3 regions of the Pseudomonas baetica genome follow, and region 2 is predicted to be linked to each of the others. Evidence: riboswitches for the same ligand, from Rfam matches in the RefSeq annotation. Region 2 holds a riboswitch; each other region holds the start of a gene.
The links. Region 2 has a riboswitch for cobalamin ahead of cobO (cob(I)yrinic acid a,c-diamide adenosyltransferase). Riboswitches for the same ligand answer to the same signal wherever they lie in the genome.

Region 1 (7,631 bases), 1.1 Mb from region 2:
GTTTTGCCCCCATTCTGATCCCCAAGCATGAGCGGCGTTACACCGGTTTTGATGACAAGATCATCGCCATGTATGCCCGAGGCATGACCGTTCGAGAAATCCGCGCTTTCCTCTCTGAGCAATACGGGACGGACGTTTCCCATGACTTCATCAGCTCAGTCACGCACGAGGTGATGGAGGAAATTGGTGCGTGGCAACAGCGACCGCTTGAGCCGATGTACCCAGTCATTTTCTTCGATGCGCTGCGGGTCAAGATCCGAGAAGAAGGCCTTGTCCGCAACAAGGCGATTTACTTGGCGCTGGGTGTTTTACCCGATGGAACGCGCGATATTCTTGGTATCTGGATCGAAAACACCGAGGGTGCGAAGTTCTGGATGAAGGTCTTCAACGACCTCAAGACCCGCGGCGTAGAGGACGTGCTGATCGCCGTGACTGACGGTCTCAAAGGCATGCCAGAGGCGCTAAGGAAACTCTGAAGAAGACTTCCTGATTTTGGCAAAATACCGGGACTCCACCCGCCGAGCTTTCCGATGAAACAGATGACCTTCGCTGACGCCGAGTACGCAGGCAAGCGTAAGCAGACCCGCAAAGAGTTGTTCTTGATCGACATGGATCAGGTGGTGCCGTGGAACGGCTTGATCAAACTGATCGAGCCGTTCTACCCGAAGGGTGAAGGCGGTCGTCCGGCTTATCCGTTGATGACGATGCTGCGTGTACATTTGATGCAGAACTGGTTCGGTTACAGCGATCCAGCGATGGAGGAAGCGCTGTACGAGACCACCATCCTGCGGCAGTTCGCCGGGCTGAATCTGGAGCGTATTCCCGACGAAACCACCATCCTCAACTTCCGCCGACTGCTGGAGAAACACGAGCTGGCTGCCGGCATCCTGGCCGTGATCAATGGCTATCTGGGTGACCGAGGGTTGTCGTTGCGCCAAGGCACCATTGTCGATGCCACGCTGATCAATGCGCCCAGCTCGACCAAGAACAAGGACGGTAAACGCGATCCAGAAATGCACCAAACCAAGAAGGGCAACCAGTACTATTTCGGCATGAAAGCGCACATCGGTGTGGATGACGAGTCAGGTCTGGTGCACCGCGTGGTGGGCACAGCCGCCAACGTGGCGGATGTCACTCAGGTGGACAAATTGCTGCACGGTGCGGAGAACGTGGTCTGCGCCGATGCCGGTTATACCGGCGTCGAGAAACGTACCGAGCATGATGGGCGCGAGGTGATCTGGCAGATCGCGGCACGCCGCAGTACTTACAAAAAGCTGGGTAAGCGTAGCGCTCTATACAAAGCCAAGCGCAAGATCGAGAAGGCCAAGGCCCAGGTGCGCGCCAAAGTCGAGCACCCGTTTCGGGTGGTCAAGCGCCAGTTCGGTTTTGTGAAAACGCGCTTCCGTGGCCTGGCCAAAAACACCGCGCAACTGGTGACGCTATTCGCGCTGTCGAATCTGTGGATGGCACGCCGACATTTACTGACGAGTACAGGAGAGGTGCGCCTGTAATGTGGGAAATGACCGTTGCGAGGTGCTCGCGGCGGCTAAAAGCGCAGAAATACGCGGATGATCTGATCGTTTTGGTCGATTCGCCGTTTTCAAAATCAGCGGAGGCTGAAGTCAGCCAGAAAAGCGTGACTACTTCAGACCATCCCTAAGCGCAGTATTTCCGGCAACAACGCTGCAAACATGCATCGTCCACTTGATCCGCAACAGCCTCGATTACGCGGCGTGGGACAAGCGCCGTGAGCTGGCCAAGGCGCTAAAACCGATCTATCAAGCCATCAACGCAGAAGCGGCTGAGGAAGCACTGGATGCCTTTGAAAATGGCCCTTGGGGTAAGCAATACCCAACGGTGGTGGCGGCCTGGAGACGAGCCTGGGATCGAGTGATTCCATTTTTTGTCTTCCCGCCTGCCATTCGAAAAGTGATCTATACGACCAACGCTATCGAAAGCATCAACGCTCAGCTACGCAAGATCATCAAGACCCGGGGCCACTTCCCGACGGATGACGCAGCGACCAAGCTGATCTGGCTTGGGCTGCGTAACATCACGGCAAACTGGGGCTCGGCGGCTCATGACTGGAAGAGTGCGATGAACCAATTTGCGATTCTGTACGGAGATCGATTTATCAGGCCGACCTGGTAAAACCCGGCCTGCCTGACGGCAGGCCATTACCGGCCCGCACACAAAAAATCTGACACTCTCTGGTGATAACACCAAATGGCGAAAAAATATATGCTAGCGCTTACAATAAAGGCCTTATAATCTTCTCCACCCTATCCCGAAAAATTATAAAAAGATTCACAACCTTTACTGGATACTATTTAGCCATAAGCAAAGACGGTAGCCGAGTAGCTTCTTTTCATCAAAGTGAATCTATTAAGATGATAAACACCTCTACAGACACACTCATTAAAGATTTTCTGCCAGCTCCGCCCCCAGGCGCTTATCTTATATTCAACCACGAAGGCACACAGCTTTATTGCTTAACTTGTAGTGGTCAACTAATCCCGGACACGACGTTAAGTTTTTTCTCGGCCTGAGCTGGGGCCAGTCCGTTGTTGAATTGGTGCGGTCTAATCCAGTTGTACCGATGCATCAGGTAATGACTGATGTCGCGGTGCGCTTCTTGAGCTGTCATGTAGCCCACGGTCGGTATCCATTCAGTTTTCAAGCTGCGAAACACACGCTCCATCGGCGCGTTATCCCAGCAGTTTCCACGACGGCTCATGCTTTGGCGCATGCGGTAACGCCAGAGCCGTTGGCGAAACTGGCGACTGCCATATTGCGAGCCCTGATCCGAGTGAAACAGAAGCCCTTGAGGCCTGCCACGCTGTTCGTAAGCCATGTCCAACGCCTTGATGACCAGATCCGCATCCGGCTTGTTCGACAGCGCCCAGCCCACCACTCGGCGCGCGTAAAGATCCATAACGACAGCCAGGTAATGCCATTTCCCTTGAGCCCAGATGTAGGTGATGTCGCCACACCAGACCTGATTCGGCGCCGGCACATCAAACTCTCGATTCAATATGTTCGGAATGTCAGGCCGCTCAACCGTCGCTTGTTTGTAGGCATGTGATCCAGGTTGTTTACTGACCAACTCCAGTTCCCGCATCAGGCCTCGCACCTTGAACCGCCCAATTTGCTCGCCGTCTTCCTGCATCATCGACACGATGCTGCGGCTACCGGCGGCGCTTCGACTTTGCGTAAACAGTTCGTTAACCCGGCTGCGCAACCGAAGCCGCTCAACGTCTGGAGTTCGGCGCCTGAGACGATGGGCGTAGTAACACGAACGAGTGACGTCAAAGACTGCGCAAAGCCAATCAACCGGCTCTTGGGGGCTCAGTTGATCAATCAGCGCGTGCGCTCGTGCTCTTCCGACATCAAGAGCGCGGTAGCCTTTTTTAAAATGGATTTCTCCCGCTCAAGTCGAGCGATTCGAGCTTCCAATTCCTGGATTTTCTGTTGCTCTGGCGTCAGCGCTTTACTCTGCGGAGTAACGCCAGTGCGCTCCTGCTGAAGCTGATTAACCCAGCGGCGCAACGCGGACTCAACCACACCAAGCGAGCGGCTGGCTTCGATATGGCTATAGCCTTGATCGAGCACGAGGCCTGCGGCCTCGCGTTTGAATTCAGCGGAAAAAGAACGACGTTGTTTGGTCATCAGACACCTCTATCTGGCGAGCATTCTCGCCTAAATGGGTGTCCGGTTTCATTAGACCACTACAAACATACCTTCAATACTCCAGCGACGGCGATAGAGTTGCGCGATCTGCTGCGCGCTGACGCTCTGGGGTAGATTGCTCCAGAACATCAAGCTGCTGTCACCCGAGTCTGTTGGCGAATGAAGCGTCAGTTCGACACGCCGACATTGGTAACCGCCTCTGACCTGGATGATCTGCTCACGCACAGTGCCTGTTTCCACAGGCACGGGTTCTTGCCACTCACCCTCTTGAATCAGGCGTGGATGCTTGGCTTGCTGACGAATGACAAAGGACGTCTGGACCTGCTCACAAGCCTCCATGACCGGGAGCGTGCAATAGAGTCGATCAGCCAGCCACACTTGGCCTGGCTCGGCATTGGCCAGTAGAGGCAGCACGCAAACACGCTCGCTTGCGTAGGCATCCTCACACGCCTGAAGGTCGATGACCTGATCGAGATCGGGGTCGTAAACAACCACCGAAAAGCCAGGACGAGCGGCGCCTCGCTCATGGCGTAGAGCGCCCAGACGTTTCTCAGTGGAAGCCAAATGATTGCCGTCCACCACTCCGGCAACGTTTTGGTGCAGCCCAGCTCCTTGATGGTCGGAGTCAGACGTTGCGCACAACCTGTGACCAGAGCGCGTAACAGCGCAGGTTCAGTACGACTGATCTTGTCGTAGAGGGCAGCCAAACTGACAGGAAGATCTTCCAGTTGCCGCGCGGCGGCGTGCAGGGATGGCTTCAAGCCCAATGAAACAAGGGACATCAGCTTGATGATGGTCGAGAACAGTAGCTCACGAGAATACTGCCGTTGCCGATGCTCTTCGAAGACCTGATCAATCCACTCAGGCGCAATGGCCTGCTCCAGCGCCAATTTGGCCATGACACTGGCAGGTGCTTTTTTCTCGAAACGCGCTAGAACATCGGCCCACATCGTTCGGGTCCTCCTGGCTGAAGTATCAGGGGATTTTACCTAAGACCTTGAAAGGGATGGCCGTAAGGGCGAAACCCTAAGCCGCCGTTACCGCAGCAACGGATATGCCCCCTCCAATTGACTCAAATCCCCCCCTCATGCTCTCCTACGCAACTTGTTACGGGTGCCCTTCACAGGGTGAAACGGGAAACCGGTGAATCATGTGCTTTACTCAAGCCCATGTCAGTCCGGTGCTGCCCCCGCAACGGTAAGCGAGCGAAGCGTCAAAACCACTGTGCCCCAACGGCATGGGAAGGTGACGCTTGCAGGTCGGCCTGACGCCAACCCCTCGTGAGCCCGGAGACCGGCCCGCAACACACAGCCCGCAGTCATGCGTCGCTGAACATAACAAACCCGCGGTGGGCGGGCGCTGTTCGAACCTCTGCGAGCCCGACCCGCAGGGGTTTTCATGCGCTCTATGACCCCGCTGACACTCCAGAGGGAAGCGCCATGTCGATCATCAGCAGCACCGCCAGCAACACCGACAAGATCTCCAGCACCACCACCCTGAGCCAACGCCTGACCGCCGCCATTTTCGCGTCGATCCTGGGCGCCAGCCTCGTCTATTTCGCCGGTTTCTCGCACATCGAAGCGGTGCACAACGCCGCTCACGATACCCGCCACAGCGCCGCGTTCCCGTGCCACTGAGACCTGCCGACATGATCAAGCGTATTGCGCAAACAGCAGGTTTCAGCGGTCTGCTGGCCGCCCTGCTCCTCACCCTGCTGCAAAGCTTCTGGGTTTCGCCGCTGATTCTGCAGGCCGAAACCTATGAAAAGTCCGAACCTGCGGCTGAAGTACACGAACATGCAGCTGGCACGGCTGCCCACACCCACGACGCCGAAGCCTGGGAACCGGAAGATGGCTGGCAGCGTGTGGTCTCGACCACGGGCGGCAATCTGGTGGTGGCCGTCGGTTTTGCCCTGATGCTCGCCGGTCTCTACACCCTGCGCGCGCCGACCAAAACTTCGCAAGGTCTGCTCTGGGGCCTGGCCGGCTACGCCACTTTCGTGCTGGCACCGACCTTGGGCTTGCCGCCGGAATTGCCGGGCACTGCTGCGGCGGATCTGGCTTCACGGCAGCTCTGGTGGATCAGCACAGCCGCGTCCACCGCCGTCGGCCTGGCGTTGATCGCGTTCAGCCGCCATTGGCTGATGAAGATCCTCGGTGTGGCGATCCTCGCTGTGCCGCACGTCATCGGTGCACCTCAGCCGGAAGTGCATTCGATGCTGGCGCCAGAAGCGCTTGAGGCACAGTTCAAAATCGCTTCGCAGTTGACCAACGTGGCGTTCTGGCTGGCCCTGGGCCTGATCAGTGCCTGGTTGTTCCGCCGCAAAAGCGAAGGTCAATACCACCTATGACCGATGACAGCGCAGCGCCGACCTTCGTGGTCGGCCTGGGCTGCCAGCGCGGCTGCCCCGCCAGCACATTACGCGCGTTACTCGATCAAGCCTTGCAGGCCCATCGCATTGAGCTCGAAGCGGTCAAGGCCTTGGCCAGCATCGACTTGAAACGCGATGAGCCAGGTTTGCAAGAACTCGCCGCACAATTGGCCCTGCCGTTGCTGTATTTCAGCAGCGAACAATTGGCCAGCTATCAACAGCAGCTCAGTCACCATTCGCAGATCGCCTACGAACGCACCGGTTGCTACGGCGTCGCCGAAAGTGCCGCACTGGCGCTCGCTGAACAGTTGATTCAGGCACCGGCAAAACTGCTGATTTCCCGGCAAAAATACGCTCAGGCAACGCTGGCATTGGCCGGCGCTGCGTAAAATCCCGATAATCCCCGCCATCGATCATGAGCGATCTTCATCTGAAGCATGGCTGCACCTCTTTTCCAAAGGATTCAACGATGACCGTTTACTTCATCGGCGCAGGCCCCGGCGACCCGGAATTGATCACCGTCAAAGGCCAGCGGCTGATCCGCAGTTGCCCGGTGATCATCTATGCAGGCTCGCTGGTACCGGCGGCGGTGCTGGACGGTCACCAGGCAGAGACAGTGGTTAATAGCGCTGAACTGCATCTGGAACAGATCATCGAACTGATCAAAACCGCCCATGCCAAGGGCCAGGATATAGCGCGAGTGCATTCGGGGGATCCGAGTCTTTACGGCGCCATTGGCGAGCAGATTCGCTATTTGCGCGAGCTGGATATTCCATTCGAAATCATTCCCGGGGTGACGGCGACAGCGGCGTGTGCGGCGTTACTGGGTGCCGAACTGACCCTGCCCGATGTGTCGCAGAGCGTGATTCTGACTCGCTACGCCGATAAAACCGCGATGCCGGCGGGTGAAGAGTTGGCCAGTCTGGCGCAGCATCGCGCGACCATGGCGATTCATCTGGGGGTCAATCATCTGGAGAAGATCATCGCTGAACTGCTGCCGCATTACGGCGCCGATTGCCCGATTGCGGTGATCCACCGGGCGACGTGGCCGGATCAGGATTGGGTAGTGGGGACGCTGGCGGACATTGCCGAGAAGGTTGACGTCAAAGGGTTTCGGCGCACGGCGTTGATTCTGGTCGGGCGGGTGTTGGGGAGTGAGGTGTTTAGCGAGTCATCTTTATATCGCGCGGGGCATGCACATTTGTATCGCCCATGAGGGCCTCTTCGCGAGCAAGCCCGCTCCCACATTTGGAATGCGATCAAATGTGGGAGCGGGCTTGCTCGCGAAGGCGTCGGCACATTTCACCCATAAAAAAACGGCGCTCACGGGGCGCCGTTTTTCATGTCCGCAGCGAACACCTTAGTAGTAGGCGTTTTCTTTCTGCGTGTGGTCGGTCACGTCGCGAACGCCCTTGAGCTCAGGAATACGCTCGAGCAAGGTGCGCTCGATGCCTTCCTTCAAGGTCACGTCGGCCTGGCCGCAGCCCTGGCAACCGCCACCGAACTGCAACACGGCAATGCCGTCTTCAACCACATCGATCAGGCTGACCTGACCGCCGTGGCTGGCCAG
Region 2 (7,631 bases):
GAGCAACTTGCGCTCAGCCAGCACAAAGCCCAATCGAACCCCGGCCAGACCGAAGAATTTGCCGAACGAGCGCAACACAATCAGGCCAACCTGATGGGTATGCGCCGCCAGACTCAGTTGCGGCGTGTTGTCCATGAACGCTTCATCAACCACCAGCCAGCCGCCGCGCTGGGCCAGTCGTGCATGCCAGTCGAGCAGGCGCGCCGGGGTCAGGCTCAGGCCGGTCGGGTTGTTCGGATTGACCACCACCAGCACGTCGAGGCTGTCGAGAAAGAACTCGACTTCCTGCTCCAGCACTTCGCGCACGATATAGCCGCTGCGGCGCCAGGCTTCAGCGTGCTCGGCGTAACACGGCGACAGCACGCCAACCTTGCCCGCCCGACGCAAACGCGGCAGCAACTGGATTGCCATTTGCGAACCGGCCACCGGCAGCACTTGCGATGCACCGTAGTAATCACACGCTGCCTGCTCCAGACCGTCATCGGTTTCCGGCAGTCGCGCCCAGGCGCGCAGCGGAATTTCCGGGATCGCAAATGGCCACGGCGCCAGGCCGCTGGAGAGGTCCAGCCAGTCCGCCTCGGCGATGCCGTAATCGAGTGCAGCCTTGCGCAGCCGGCCACCGTGCTCAAGCATAGAATTCAGCCCCCACGCAGAGAATCAGCAGCCATAACCATACGCCGCGCTGAACCAATTGCCAGCCACGGTCAATGGAATCGGCATCGGCCTGAACGCCTTCGCCGAGTTGCGGACGCTCATGCAGTTCGCCGTGGTAAATCGCCGGGCCGCCCAGTTCCACGCCCAGCGCACCGGCACCGGCCGCCATCACCGGGCCGGCGTTGGGGCTGTCCCACTTCGGCGCCTGGGTACGCCAGCACTTCAGGGCCAGCCGGGTTTTTCCCAGCAGCGCGTAGGTCAACGCCACAAGGCGTGCGGGAATGTAGTTGAGGACGTCGTCGATTTTTGCCGCGCACCAGCCGAAACGCTCGAAGCGTTCGTTGCGATAACCCCACATCGCGTCGAGGGTGTTGCTCAAACGGTAGAGAACGACGCCCGGTGCGCCAGCCACGACAAACCAGAACAGCGCGGCGAACACCGCGTCACTGCCGTTTTCCAGCACCGATTCGGTGGCCGCGCGGGCGACGGCGGTGCTGTCGAGTTCGCTGGTCTGGCGGCTGACCAGATAACCGACACGTTTGCGCGCTTCGTCCAGATCATCAGCGCGTAACGCTTTGGCCACCGGCTCGACGTGTTCGCCGAGGCTGCGCATGCCGAGGGCGCAATACAGCGCGACAATCTCGACGATCCAGCCCACGTAGGGCGCCCAGGAAAACGCGGTGGCAAGCAACGTCAGCGGCAGCACCGCGATCACCCACGCGGTGACGCCATGACTGCGCCAGCCGCGCCCGCCAGCGTTGAAACGTTGCTCGATGCGCCCGGCAAAATTGCCGAACGCCACCAGCGGATGCCAGCGTTTCGGTTCACCCAGCAGCGCATCCAGCGCCACTGCGGCGACACTCAACAACGCCACACTCATTGACTCACTCCCCAATAATTTTCATACAGCAACTCATTGAGCGGCCGCGCCTGCGCCCACCCTTCGAGTACCAGCATCGGCGCCGGATAGAATTCCTTGACCGGCCCCAGGCACAAAACCGCCAGCGGCTTGGCCCCGGCCGGCAGTTGCAACAGGTCGGCGAGTGCCTGCGGCTCGAACAGCGAGACCCACCCCATGCCCAGACCTTCAGCACGCGACGCCAGCCACAGGTTCTGGATCGCACAGGACAGCGAAGCCATGTCCATTTCCGGTAGCGTGCGACGCCCGAAGATGTGTTTTTCGCGATCATCCATCAACGCGGCGACCAATACTTCAGCGCAGTCGTTGATGCCTTCGACCTTGAGTTTCATGAACTCATCGCTGCGCTCGCCGAGGGCTTCGGCGGTGCGGATGCGTTCTTCTTCAACGAGGTTCTGAATCTGCCCGCGCAAGGCGCGATCACTGATGCGGATGAAACGCCACGGCTGCATCAGACCGACGCTTGGCGCCTGATGCGCGGCTTCGAGCAGCCGGCGCAGCAGTTCAGGCGCGACGGTGCCGCCGGTGAAGTGGCGCATGTCGCGGCGTTCGGCGATGGCTTTGTAGACCGCTGCGCGCTCGGCTTCGGTAAATGCGTTGTCGGTCATGGCCCTTTCGCGAGCAGGCTCGCTCCCACAAGGGATCGCATTTCTTCAGTCACCACCGTTTCAACTGTGGGAACGAGCCTGCTCGCGAAGGCGGCTTCGGAGTCAGGCGCAAACAGTGCAGCGATAGCCACCGGATTCGACGGAAAATAAAAGTGCACATAAGACGCCGTCATCCGTCCTTCCCGATAAACCGCCTCGGCCCCACGCCCACCATTGGGGCTCAGGCCCCGGGCAATCGGCGTCAATTCAGTGGAGGTCAGGGAGTGGTGATAAGTGTGGCCACGCAGCGAACCTTCCGGCAGATCGACCGCTTGCAGCGCCAGCGCCGCCAGACGTTTTTGCATCACCGCATCACCTGCCAGCAAACCGACCAGCTCAGCGCGCGTGCCTTCAACATCGGTCAACGAATCGAGCAGATAGAGCATGCCGCCGCATTCAGCGAGCAACGGTTTGCCAGCGGCATGATGCGCACGGATGGCGTCGAGCATCGCGGTGTTTTGCGATAACGCCACATGGTGCAATTCCGGGTAACCGCCGGGCAGATACAGGCTGTCCGCCTCAGGAAATTGCGTGTCGCGAATCGGCGAGAAGAAACTCAACTCAGCGCCCATCGCTCGCAGCAAGTCGAGGCTCGCGCCATAGGTGAAGGCAAAGGCTTCATCGCGGGCGACGGCGATGCGCACATCTTTTAATAAGGGCTCTGCGGTGATGACTGCAGGCGCGGCAAACTCCACGGCCGGTGGCAGCGCTACCTCGCAACTGCTGGCAAGCGCTGCGGCAGCCGCGTCGAGGCGCATATCGAGGTCATTCAGTTCACTGGCCTGAACCAGACCAAGATGACGGCTCGGCAGTTCGATGCCGGTCTCACGGGACAACGCGCCGTACCAGCGCAAACCTTCGGTGAGGCTGCCTTCGAGCAATTGTGCGTGACGCAAAGTGCCGACCCGATTGGCCAACACGCCAGCGAACGGCAGATCCGGCTGATACTTCGCCAAGCCCAGCGCCAATGCGCCAAAGGTCTGCGCCATGGCCGTGCCGTCGATCACACCGAGTACCGGCACGCCGAAATGCCGCGCCAGATCGGCGCTCGACGGCGCGCCGTCAAACAGGCCCATCACGCCTTCGATCAGAATCAGATCGGCTTCAGCGGCGGCTTCCCACAGGAGGCGACGGCTTTCCTGTTCGCCGACCATCCACATGTCCAGTTGATAAACCGGCGCACCGCTGGCGCGCTCGAGAATCATCGGATCGAGAAAGTCCGGCCCGCACTTGAACACGCGCACCTTGCGCCCCTGATTGCGATGCAAACGGGCCAGCGCGGCGGTGACGGTGGTCTTGCCCTGACCGGAGGCCGGCGCGGCGATGAGTACCGCCGGGCAGTGACGTGGTTGATTCAAAGTTCGACGCCTTTCTGCGCTTTGATGCCGGCCTGGAAGGCGTGTTTGAGCATGCCCATTTCGGTGACGGTGTCGCCCATCTCGATCATTTCCGGCTTGGCGCCGCGACCGGTGACGATCACATGCTGCATCGGCGGACGCGCCTGCAAGTCGCTGAGCACCTGATCGAGGTCGAGGTAACCGTGCTTGAGGGCGATGTTCAATTCATCCAGCACCACCAGACCGATCGACGGGTCGCGCAGCAGTTCGCGGGACACGGCCCACGCGGCTTCGGCGGCGACGATGTCGCGTTGACGGTCCTGGGTTTCCCACGTGAAGCCTTCGCCCATCACATGGAAGCGCACCTGCTCGGGGAAGCGGCGGAAGAACAGCTCTTCGCCAGTACTGTTGCGGCCCTTGATGAACTGCACCACGCCGCACTGCATGCCGTGGCCCATGGCGCGGGCGAGCATGCCGAACGCCGAGCTGCTTTTGCCTTTGCCGTTACCGGTGAGCACCAGCACCAGCCCGCACTCGTCAGGCGAGTTGGCGATGCGTTCGTCGATTACGGCTTTTTTGCGCTGCATACGCGCCAGATGGCGTTCGTCACGCTCGGGGGAATCAGTCATGGGGGAGCTCTCCGTTGAGGCTGGATAACGGCGGGCAGGCACAAGAATAGACGGCAAAAAGCCTGGCATCGCCCACCGTGATGCCGCTGGATGGATCAGGCCGGTCTCCGGGCTCATGAGCGGCGTTCGCCTGACTGCGCGCCTTCCCGCTTCTTTCGAAGCAGTGGCTCAAGGCGCAGTTTTCACTCATTTACCGTTGCGGGGGCAGCGCCGGGATCGTGGTTGTGCCTGCTCTGCAGACAACCCTCACCGGCTTCCCTGTTTCACTCTGTCGACGCACGTCACAGAGCACCTGAAACAAGCCGCGAAGGTTAGAGGGTTGGGGGTTGAGCGTCAATTAAAGAGGGGTCCATCGGGCGAATAACTGCCGTCGATCAATTATCTGACGCCAATCTTGTGCCACACTCTCAAGAGTGATATCAAAGAGCCACAATCTCACATCACACAAGAACAAGGTGAGCCACATGCAAGGCATGATCATCAGCAACCCGCGCCTGGAATTTCTACGCCCGGTGCTGGAACGCTGGTTTGACTGTATCGACCGTTACAACGCCGTGCGCGGCGACAGCGACACGCCCTACTGGCATGACGAGAAAGCCAACCTCGGCTTGCTTTCAGCGGCGGCCTGGATGGCCGAAATGGTGACACTGGAACAGACCGCTACCCGCAAGCAGAACGAAGAAGGCGAGCGCAATGCCCGCGCCGATCTGTTCCTGGCGGGTACCGAAGACCGCGCTTACATTCAGGCCACGCAACGCTGGCCGCGAGTCAACAACCTCAACCTGACCCAAGCCCTGCTGGAGATCACCAGCGACGCCAAACGCATCAGCTTCGCCAGCGACCTCAAGCTTGGCTGCCTGTTTGTCGCCCCGCAAAAAGCCCAACACAGCGCCAGCCCCGAAGAACTCCAAGACATGGTCGACGACCTGCAAAAGGAACATACCTGCGCCGTCGCCTGGTATTTCCCCTACGCCTACCGCAAGTTGCGCAGCGAAGCCGGCAACTATCATCCGGGCATCGCCGTACTGTTCAAAGAGGCCCGCGGTTGAGCAGTTGAACCATCGGGCTTGCGCGCTCCTCTATGATTAAGAATGCATTCATAGGGAAGATCAGCAATGCGCAAGACCCAGCTCGCTCTCGTTATCGCGCTCGCCGGAGGGCTCGCCGCCTGCGGTGAATCCTCCAGCCTGCAAGTCACCGACGGCACCGGCCCGTCACCGAAACTGCCCGAACCGAACAAAACCCTGATCCCGACGGTGAACATCGCCCCGGCGATCGGCTGGCCCGAGGGCGGCAAACCGACTGCGGCAGCAGGCACCCAAGTGGCAGCGTTTGCCGAAGGCCTCGATCATCCGCGCTGGCTTTACGTGCTGCCCAATGGCGATGTGCTGGTGGCAGAAACCAATGCCCCGCCCAAACCCGACGACAGCAAAGGTATTCGTGGCTGGGTGATGAAGAAAGTCATGGGCAAGGCCGGCGCCGGCGTACCGAGCCCGAATCGCATCACCTTGCTGCGCGACGCCGACCACGATGGCGTGGCGGAGACCCGCACGGTGTTTCTACAAAATCTCAATTCGCCGTTTGGCATGACCCTGGTCGGTAATGATCTGTATGTCGCCGATACCGATCGCTTGCTGCGCTTCAATTACGAGCCCGGCGCAACCGAAATCAAGTCGCAGCCGATCAAGGTCACCGATCTGCCGGGCGGCACACTGAACCATCACTGGACGAAAAACGTGATCGCCAGCAAGGACGGCAGCAAGCTGTACGTCACCGTCGGCTCGAACAGCAACGTCGGCGAAAACGGCATGGACCAGGAACAAGGTCGCGCGGCGATCTGGGAAGTGGACCGGGCCACCGGCAATCATCGGATTTTTGCCTCGGGCATCCGCAACCCTAACGGCCTTGCCTGGGAGCCTACCAGTGGCGCGCTGTGGACAGCGGTGAACGAGCGTGACGAGATCGGCAGCGATCTGGTGCCGGACTACATTACTTCGGTCAAGGATGGCGGCTTCTATGGTTGGCCATTCAGCTATTACGGTCAGCACGTCGATGTGCGGGTCGAGCCGCAGAACCCGGACCTGGTCGCCAAAGCCATCGCGCCGGACTACGCCGTCGGCCCGCACACCGCCTCATTGGGCCTGACCTTCGCCGAGGGCAACAGTTTGCCGGCGCAATTCAAGGAAGGCGCATTCATTGGCCAGCATGGCTCGTGGAACCGCAAGCCGCACAGTGGCTACAAAGTAATTTTCGTACCGTTCGCGGCTGGTAAGCCGACGGGCCAACCGGTGGACGTGCTGACCGGTTTCCTAGACAAGGACGAGAACGCACTGGGTCGCCCGGTCGGTGTGGTGATCGACCAGCAAGGTGGCTTGCTGGTGGCGGATGATGTCGGCAATAAGGTGTGGCGAGTCTCGGCCACGAAGTGATGTTGAATGTGACCTGAAACAACTGTGGGAGCGAGCCTGCTCGCGAATGCGCAGTGTCAGCCTCCATTGAGTTGACTGATACACCGCTTTCGCGAGCAGGCTCGCTCCCACATTAGGATTGCTGCGATTTTTACTATGGGTTATGCGCCAGATGCTCAGGCTGCAACACCCGCTTCGCACTCAGATACGCCTTCTGCCAATACGCCTTCGACAGACTGTCCAGCTTCACCGTGCCGCCCGTTGCCGGCGCATGCACGAAGCGCCCCTCCCCGACGTAAATCCCCGCATGACTGACCTGCGAACCACCATTGGTGGCGAAGAAGATCAGGTCACCGGTCTGCAAGCCTTCCTTACCGACATTCGGCGCCTGCATGACGATCAGCTCGCGCGTGGAGCGCGGCAGAGAAATACCCGCCGCATCACGGTAAACAAAGCCGATCAGCCCACTGCAATCAAATCCCGAATCCGGCGTATTGCCGCCCCAGCGATAAGGCGTGCCGACCAGACCGAGCGCACGAAACAGCACGTCTTCAGCAGCAGGAGAAAAGGCTTGGGATGGACCGAACACCACCGGCGCGCGAACCACTGGCGCAGGCGGCGGAGTACGACTGGCACAGGCGCTGAGCAGCGCTGCGAAGAAGATCAATGCGAGGCGGGCCGACATGGTCATAAGCAGAACTTCCTGATCTGGCTGCGGCTTCTGCCGGATGGACAGAAAACAAAACCGCCTGCGTTAGCACGCAGGCGGTTTGCCATCAATATAGATTCAGGATTCTAGCGGCTACGCGGCAAACTTCAAGTAAGACTTTAACTTCACCTTGTAAAGTCTACGTCTACTCCGTTACCGAGAACCGTTGTGTCGCTACGAACGCAGTGACAACGGGGAATTACTTGCGAGCGGTGACCACGGTCGGCGCCATGGCGAGTGCACGCTTGGCTTCGATGAAGGTCTTGCTCCAGTAGCTGTCACCCAGGCTGTCGATGCGAACACCGCCGCTGCGACGACTGCTGGAGTG
Region 3 (7,631 bases), 6.0 Mb from region 2:
TGCATGCAGAACGCTTGTGGATCGCTGTCGAAATCGAGACGGCGGCGGATGATCTGCCCGCGCTCGGTCGGTGCCGTTTGACCGCTGAGGGCGACGTTCAAGCCGAAGCGGTCGAGCAGTTGCGGGCGCAACTCGCCCTCTTCCGGGTTCATCGTGCCAATCAGCACGAACTTCGCCGAATGCCGATGGGAAATGCCGTCGCGCTCGATCAGGTTGGTGCCGCTGGCAGCGACGTCGAGCAGCAGATCGACCAGATGATCAGGCAGCAAGTTGACTTCATCGACGTAGAGCACGCCGCCATCAGCCTTAGCCAAAACGCCGGGGGAAAACTGCGCGCGACCATCGCTCAGGGCGGCATCGAGGTCGAGGGTGCCGACCAGGCGTTCTTCGGTGGCGCCCAGCGGAAGCGTGACGAACTGGCCGCTGGCGAGCAGATCCGCAAGGCCACGGGCCAAGGTAGATTTGGCCATACCGCGTGGGCCTTCGATGAGTACGCCGCCGATTTTCGGATCGATGGCGGTGAGGCACAGGGCGAGTTTCAGATCGTCGGCGCCGACCACGGCGGAGAGCGGGAAATGTGGGGTGTCGGTCATCGTCATTACTCGGTCATGGTCGGTGAAATGCTTTCAAACGGTGGGAGCGGGCTTGCTCGCGAAGGCGGTGTGTCATTCAACGCATTGGGTGTCTGATACGACGCTTTCGCGAGCAAGCCCGCTCCCTCATTTGAAATGAGCTGCGTCAGGTATCTTCTTCTATGTCCAGCAGCAGATTTTCGAGAGCCTCTTTATAGGCCCCCGGCTCCTGCCACATCCCGCGTTGCTGGGCTTCGAGCATCCGCTCGGTCATGTCCCGCAGCGCATGCGGATTATGCTCACGAACAAAATCACGCGTCGCCGGATCAAGCAGATACGCATCGGCCAGCAACGCGTATTGATGATCGTCGATCAACTGCGTCGTGGCGTCGAAGGCAAACAGGTTATCAACCGTCGCCGCCATTTCAAACGCGCCTTTATAGCCGTGACGCTTGACCCCGTCGATCCATTTCGGATTCGCCGCCCGCGAGCGGATCACCCGGTTCAGCTCCTCTTTCAAGGTGCGAATCTTCGGCAGATCCGGCTGACTGTGATCGCCGTGGTAACTGGCCGCTGCTTCGCCGCGCAGGGTTTCCACGGCCGCGAGCATGCCGCCCTGGAACTGGTAGTAATCGTTGGAATCGAGCAAGTCGTGCTCGCGATTATCCTGATTCTGCAACACGGCTTGCACCTGACTCAGGCGCTGGACGAATTGTTCGCGAGCCGCCGTGCCTTCGTCGGAGCCGCCATAAGCATAGGCGCCCCAGTTCAGGTAAACCTCGGCCAGATCCTCGCGGCTCTGCCACAAACGGCCGTCAATCGCACCCTGCACGCCGGCGCCATAGGCACCGGGTTTGGCGCCGAAGATTCGCCACCCGGCCTGACGCCGCGCGGCCTCTTCATCCAGACCCGACTGCAGCAGCGCCTCGCGTTCTGCGCGCACTTTGGCGGCCAAGGGGTTGAGATCATCCGGCTCGTCCAGCGCGGCAACCGCTTGCACGGCCGCGTCGAACAGCCGGATCAAGTTGGCGAAGGCATCGCGGAAGAATCCGGATACCCGCAACGTCACATCGACACGCGGGCGATCCAGCAGGCTCAGCGGCAGAATCTCGAAATCATCGACACGCTGACTGCCGGTGGCCCACACCGGACGCACGCCCATCAGCGCCATGGCTTGGGCGATGTCGTCGCCGCCAGTGCGCATGGTCGCGGTGCCCCACACCGACAAGCCCAGCTGGCGCAAGTGATCGCCGTGATCCTGCAAGTGCCGCTCAAGAATCAGCGTGGCCGACTGGAAGCCGATGCGCCATGCGGTGGTGGTCGGCAGGTTACGCACGTCGACCGAATAGAAGTTGCGCCCGGTGGGCAATACGTCGAGGCGACCGCGGCTGGGTGCGCCACTCGGGCCTGCCGGGACGAAACGGCCGCTCAAGGCGTCGAGCAGGCCGCGCATTTCAGCGGGACCGCAGGCGTCGAGGCGTGGGGCGACCACTTCGCGCAGGTGGTCGGTGATTGCACTCACTTCCATCCAGCCCGGCCCCTGCGGGAGCGGACTTGCTCGCGAAAGCGGTGGTTCAGTTAAATCTTTAGCGACTGACACGACGCCTTCGCGAGCAGGCTCGCTCCCACAGGGAATTTGCAGGGATTCGCAGATCAACGCAGTAGCGAATAGTTCAAGGCGTTCGCGGGTATCGCCGGCAGTGCGCCAGATTTCGTCGCTGACCGATACCAGCTCAACCGGACGCGGGCCAAGCCACGGATCAGCCAGTGCGCAATCGAGTGGATCAAAACCCAACTCGAACGCCTTGGCCAATGCGCGCAGCAAACTCGACTGCGCGCCCTTGCCGTCACCACGCGGAATGTGCAGCAACGCCAGCAACGTATCAATGCGCAAACGCCCGGTCGGCGACTCGCCAAAGATGTGCAGGCCATCGCGGATTTGCGATTCCTTCAGATCACACAAGTAGGTGTCGAGCCGCGGCAGCCAGATCGCCGCATCGGCGTCGCTGTCCAGTGCTGCGTCGAGCTGCAGTTCACGATCGATTTGCGTATCGCGCACCAGTTGCAGAATGTCGCGTTGCAACTCGCGGGCACGGCGCGGATCGAGCAGCTGCGCTTCGTAGTATTCGTCGGCCAACAGCTCCAGATTACGCAGCGGGCCATAGGTTTCGGCGCGGGTCAGCGGCGGCATCAAGTGGTCGATGATCACCGCTTGTGTGCGTCGTTTGGCCTGGGCGCCCTCGCCCGGGTCGTTGACAATAAACGGATAAATGTTCGGCAGCGGCCCGAGCAACGCATCCGGCCAGCAGTTCTCGGACAGTCCGACACCTTTGCCCGGCAGCCATTCGAGGTTGCCGTGCTTGCCGACGTGGATCACGCCGTGGGCGCCATAGGTGTTGCGCAGCCAGAAATAGAACGCGAGATAACCGTGGGGCGGCACCAGATCCGGATCGTGATAGACCGCGCTCGGATCGACCTGATAACCCCGCGCCGGTTGAATACCGACAAAGGTCAGGCCCAAACGCAGACCGGCGATCATCATGCGCCCGTCGCGGCACATCGGATCGTTTTGCGGCGGGCCCCAACGCTCGACCACCGCCGCACGGTTGGCGTCAGGCAGTGCATTGAACATCGCCAGATAATCGTCCATCGCCAGACTTTGCTGGCACGGGCGCAGATCAATCGTGTCGAGATCGTTGCTGACGCCGCCGAGCAATTGCTGGATCAGCTCGGTGCCGGTTTTGGGCAACTCTGCCGTGACCGGATAGCCCTCGGCCTGCAACGCACGCAGGATATTCAGCGCCGCCGCCGGCGTATCGAGGCCGACGCCGTTGCCGATGCGTCCGTCGCGGGTCGGGTAATTGGCAAGGATCAACGCGATGCGTTTCTCGGCGTTCGGCACCCGCGCCAGATCGATCCAGCGCCGCGCCAGTTCGGCGACAAAATCCATGCGCTCCGGTTGCGCGCGGTAGCAGACCACATCGGACTGACTGCGCTCGCTACGCCAGGCCAGATCCTTGAAGCTGATCGGCCGGCTGATGATGCGCCCGTCGAGTTCCGGCAGGGCAATGTGCATCGCCAGATCCCTTGGCCCAAGGCCCTGCTCGCTGTCGCGCCAGCCGGGCTCGTTGTCCTGGGCACAGATCGCCTGGATCACCGGGATATTGCGACGAAACGGCCGCAGATGCGGCGCTTCAGGGCTGGACTGGGCGAAACCGGTGGTGTTGAGAATCACCCCCGCTTCGACTTCATCCAGCCAGTCCTCGACCACCGACAGACAGCCGGGCTCTTTCAGACTGGCCACCGCGATCGGCAACGGATTCAATCCAGCAGCCTGCAGGCGCTGGCAAAAAATATCGATGAACGCGGTGTTCGCCGCTTGCAAGTGCGAACGGTAAAACAGCACCGCCGCCACCGGTTGCTCGGGCAGCCATTCGGCTTGCCAGTCACTCAGTGCGGCAGAAGTTTTGTGCGGATGGTAAATCGCCGTGCGCGGCAGCGTTTGCGGCTCACCCCAAACGTAATCGCGGGCCAGCCAACGGTTGGCCAGACAACGAAAGAAGTCCAGCGCGTTGCCCATGCCGCCTTGGCGCAAGAACTGCCAGAGTCGATCGCGATCCTCGGCTGCGACGGTGCTCAGATCGCTGAGTTCCGGATCAGGGCGATCGTCACCCGGCACCAGAATCACCTGCACACCGCGCTCAGTCAGCTCGATCAGACGCTCGACGCCATAACGCCAATAAGCAATGCCACCATGGAGCGAGATCAGGATCACCTTGGCGTGGCGCAACACTTCGTCGACGTACAAATCGACCGAGGCGTGATTCTGCACCTGCATCGGATTGGCCAGACGCAGGCTCGGATAATCCTCGGGCAACTGCTGCGCGGCTTCGGCGAGCAGCGCCAGACTGGAATCACCGCTGCACAGGATCACCAGCTCGGCGGGGGTTTGGCCAAGGTCGGCAATGTTGTCATCCGAGACGAAACCGCCGGGCTGGGTCCTGAGCAGGTGCATGGCTTAAACGCTGAGCGCGGCGCGCAGTTGCGCCTCGAGTTGCGCCGCGTCGAGCTCCTGACCGATCAACACCAGACGCGTGACGCGTGCCTCATCGGCACCCCACTGACGGTCGAAGTGCTTGTCGAAACGCGTACCCACACCTTGAATCAGCAAGCGCATCGGCTTGTTCGGGATCGCCGCGAAGCCCTTCACACGCAGGATGCCGTGCTGGACCACCAGTTGCGTCAGCGCATCGAGCAGCAGGCTTTCGTCAGCTTGCGGCAGTTCGATGGAGATCGAATCAAAGGCGTCGTGATCGTGGTCGTCGTGATCGTCATCACCGTCGTGGTGGTGATCGTGATGGCTGTGGCGGCTATCGATGTGTTCTTCGGAACCGGCGCCGAGGCCGATCAGCACGTCCAGCGGCAGGCGGCCGTTGCTGGCTTCGATGATTTTTACTGCGGGCGGCAGCTCTTCGGCGACTTCAAGGCGCACGCGCGCGAGGTCTTCCGGGCTGGTCTGGTCGGCCTTGTTGAGGATGACCAGATCGGCGCTGGCCAGTTGGTCAGCGAACAGTTCGTGCAGTGGCGATTCGTGGTCCAGGTTCGGGTCGAGTTTGCGCTGGGCGTCGACCTGATCCGGGAACGCGGCGAAAGTGCCGGCGGCCACGGCCGGGCTGTCGACCACGGTGATCACCGCATCAACAGTGCAGGCACTGCGGATTTCCGGCCACTGAAAGGCTTGCACCAATGGTTTCGGCAGGGCCAGACCGGAGGTTTCGATGAGGATGTGGTCGAGGTCACCACGACGTGCCACCAGCTCGCGCATCACCGGGAAGAATTCTTCTTGAACGGTGCAGCACAGGCAGCCGTTGGCCAGTTCATAAACGCGACCGGAGGCTTCTTCTTCGGTGCAGCCGATGGTGCACTGTTTGAGGATTTCACCGTCAATGCCCAACTCGCCGAACTCGTTGACGATCACTGCGATGCGGCGGCCCTGAGCGTTATCGAGCATGTGCCGTAGCAGCGTGGTTTTGCCCGAGCCGAGGAAGCCGGTGACGATGGTGACGGGGAGTTTGGCCAGTGTTTTCATCGGTATGCCCTTTGGCAAAGTGGCGGGCATACGGGACGAGAACCGGCACCGCGCGTGCGTGCCTGGAGAGTTCGCCACCGGATCACCCCGCCCGGTTGTAGTGAGAATCTGTGACGAGGCAGGTCTCCTGGCTGACGGTGTTCAGGCGCTGGGCCTGGCGTTCGTTGCGCCTTCCCGCGGGCTCTGTGGATTGAGCTGGCAGTGGCTTGGCAACGAACTTCACCGTTCACAGTTGCGGGGGCAGCCGCGGCATTGACCGCGTTCCCTTCTTAGCTTCGGCATGGGCCGAAGAACCTCGAAAGCGCAAGGCTACGCATGGCTTGCTTATGGGTCAATGTTTGGATTGGGGGCATATCCGTTGCTGCGGCTGGGGCCGCTGGCGGTTTCGCTCTTACAGCCATCCCTTTCAAGGTCTTTTAGTTTTGGCAGCCTTGATTACTCTGTCCGTTGAAACATGCGCATGCACCGCCGTGCCTTGGACCCATGTCTTGGGCTTAGGCACCTTGGGGCCACGGGGGCTTTTCGCAACTTGTTTGGGTTGGATGTTGCTGGCCAGCTCTAGTAAGCGCTGGGCCAGTTTTTCCAGAGGAATGACGGGAAGATATTCCGAAGGCAGCGCAATCTGCATTCCCTCATAACCACTCCTGACCTGAACCGCCAAGTGATAGGTCGAGGCTTCCCAGCCGTCAGGCTGGGTATCCCGGTGAGCTTGCTCGACGCTTCGTTTGAGGACGGCCAGGACGTTGTAGGCCAACACCGCCGTGGCGAACCCGAGTAAGGTAGCCTTTGGGCTGCCAAGAGTTTCGATTTCACTTTCCAGGATCGCTTCCAGTCGCTGGAACTGTAGTGGTCAACTAATCCCGGACACGACGTTAAGTTTTTTCTCGGCCTGAGCTGGGGCCAGTCCGTTGTTGAATTGGTGCGGTCTAATCCAGTTGTACCGATGCATCAGGTAATGACTGATGTCGCGGTGCGCTTCTTGAGCTGTCATGTAGCCCACGGTCGGTATCCATTCAGTTTTCAAGCTGCGAAACACACGCTCCATCGGCGCGTTATCCCAGCAGTTTCCACGACGGCTCATGCTTTGGCGCATGCGGTAACGCCAGAGCCGTTGGCGAAACTGGCGACTGCCATATTGCGAGCCCTGATCCGAGTGAAACAGAAGCCCTTGAGGCCTGCCACGCTGTTCGTAAGCCATGTCCAACGCCTTGATGACCAGATCCGCATCCGGCTTGTTCGACAGCGCCCAGCCCACCACTCGGCGCGCGTAAAGATCCATAACGACAGCCAGGTAATGCCATTTCCCTTGAGCCCAGATGTAGGTGATGTCGCCACACCAGACCTGATTCGGCGCCGGCACATCAAACTCTCGATTCAATATGTTCGGAATGTCAGGCCGCTCAACCGTCGCTTGTTTGTAGGCATGTGATCCAGGTTGTTTACTGACCAACTCCAGTTCCCGCATCAGGCCTCGCACCTTGAACCGCCCAATTTGCTCGCCGTCTTCCTGCATCATCGACACGATGCTGCGGCTACCGGCGGCGCTTCGACTTTGCGTAAACAGTTCGTTAACCCGGCTGCGCAACCGAAGCCGCTCAACGTCTGGAGTTCGGCGCCTGAGACGATGGGCGTAGTAACACGAACGAGTGACGTCAAAGACTGCGCAAAGCCAATCAACCGGCTCTTGGGGGCTCAGTTGATGAGAGTGTCAGATTTTTTGTGTGCGGGCCGGTAATGGCCTGCCGTCAGGCAGGCCGGGTTTTACCAGGTCGGCCTGATAAATCGATCTCCGTACAGAATCGCAAATTGGTTCATCGCACTCTTCCAGTCATGAGCCGCCGAGCCCCAGTTTGCCGTGATGTTACGCAGCCCAAGCCAGATCAGCTTGGTCGCTGCGTCATCCGTCGGGAAGTGGCCCCGGGTCTTGATGATCTTGCGTAGCTGAGCGTTGATGCTTTCGATAGCGTTGG

Region 1: it holds a riboswitch for cobalamin, as region 2 does, so the genes downstream of both, ATI02_RS08305 (CbtB domain-containing protein) here and cobO (cob(I)yrinic acid a,c-diamide adenosyltransferase) in region 2, are expected to answer to the same signal.
Region 3: it holds a riboswitch for cobalamin, as region 2 does, so the genes downstream of both, cobW (cobalamin biosynthesis protein CobW) here and cobO (cob(I)yrinic acid a,c-diamide adenosyltransferase) in region 2, are expected to answer to the same signal.

Annotation. Positions count from the first base shown of each region.
Region 1 is NZ_PHHE01000001.1:1,804,347-1,811,977, reverse strand. It holds partial or broken gene ATI02_RS08330 (IS256 family transposase) at 1-464, shown strand, start outside; gene ATI02_RS08325 (IS5 family transposase) at 531-1,511, shown strand; partial or broken gene ATI02_RS08320 (transposase) at 1,654-2,151, shown strand; one part of gene ATI02_RS08315 (IS3 family transposase) at 2,507-3,414, opposite strand; one part of gene ATI02_RS08315 (IS3 family transposase) at 3,414-3,669, opposite strand; partial or broken gene ATI02_RS08310 (IS4 family transposase) at 3,733-4,589, opposite strand; cobalamin riboswitch at 4,785-5,006, shown strand; gene ATI02_RS08305 (CbtB domain-containing protein) at 5,130-5,327, shown strand; gene ATI02_RS08300 (CbtA family protein) at 5,339-6,040, shown strand; gene ATI02_RS08295 (cobalamin biosynthesis protein) at 6,037-6,450, shown strand; gene cobM (precorrin-4 C(11)-methyltransferase) at 6,531-7,277, shown strand; gene nfuA (Fe-S biogenesis protein NfuA) at 7,422-7,631, opposite strand, start outside.
Region 2 is NZ_PHHE01000001.1:663,214-670,844, reverse strand. It holds gene cobD (threonine-phosphate decarboxylase CobD) at 1-633, opposite strand, end outside; gene cbiB (adenosylcobinamide-phosphate synthase CbiB) at 626-1,534, opposite strand; gene bluB (5,6-dimethylbenzimidazole synthase) at 1,531-2,181, opposite strand; gene ATI02_RS03025 (cobyrinic acid a,c-diamide synthase CobB) at 2,178-3,578, opposite strand; gene cobO (cob(I)yrinic acid a,c-diamide adenosyltransferase) at 3,575-4,186, opposite strand; cobalamin riboswitch at 4,268-4,497, opposite strand; gene ATI02_RS03015 (hypothetical protein) at 4,651-5,235, shown strand; gene ATI02_RS03010 (PQQ-dependent sugar dehydrogenase) at 5,302-6,615, shown strand; gene ATI02_RS03005 (C40 family peptidase) at 6,749-7,285, opposite strand; gene ATI02_RS03000 (C40 family peptidase) at 7,503-7,631, opposite strand, start outside.
Region 3 is NZ_PHHE01000001.1:6,677,259-6,684,889, reverse strand. It holds gene ATI02_RS31025 (magnesium chelatase ATPase subunit I) at 1-593, opposite strand, end outside; gene cobN (cobaltochelatase subunit CobN) at 739-4,587, opposite strand; gene cobW (cobalamin biosynthesis protein CobW) at 4,591-5,661, opposite strand; cobalamin riboswitch at 5,762-5,974, opposite strand; partial or broken gene ATI02_RS31010 (IS4 family transposase) at 6,068-6,502, opposite strand; partial or broken gene ATI02_RS31005 (IS3 family transposase) at 6,512-7,360, opposite strand; gene ATI02_RS31000 (IS256 family transposase) at 7,423-7,631, opposite strand, start outside.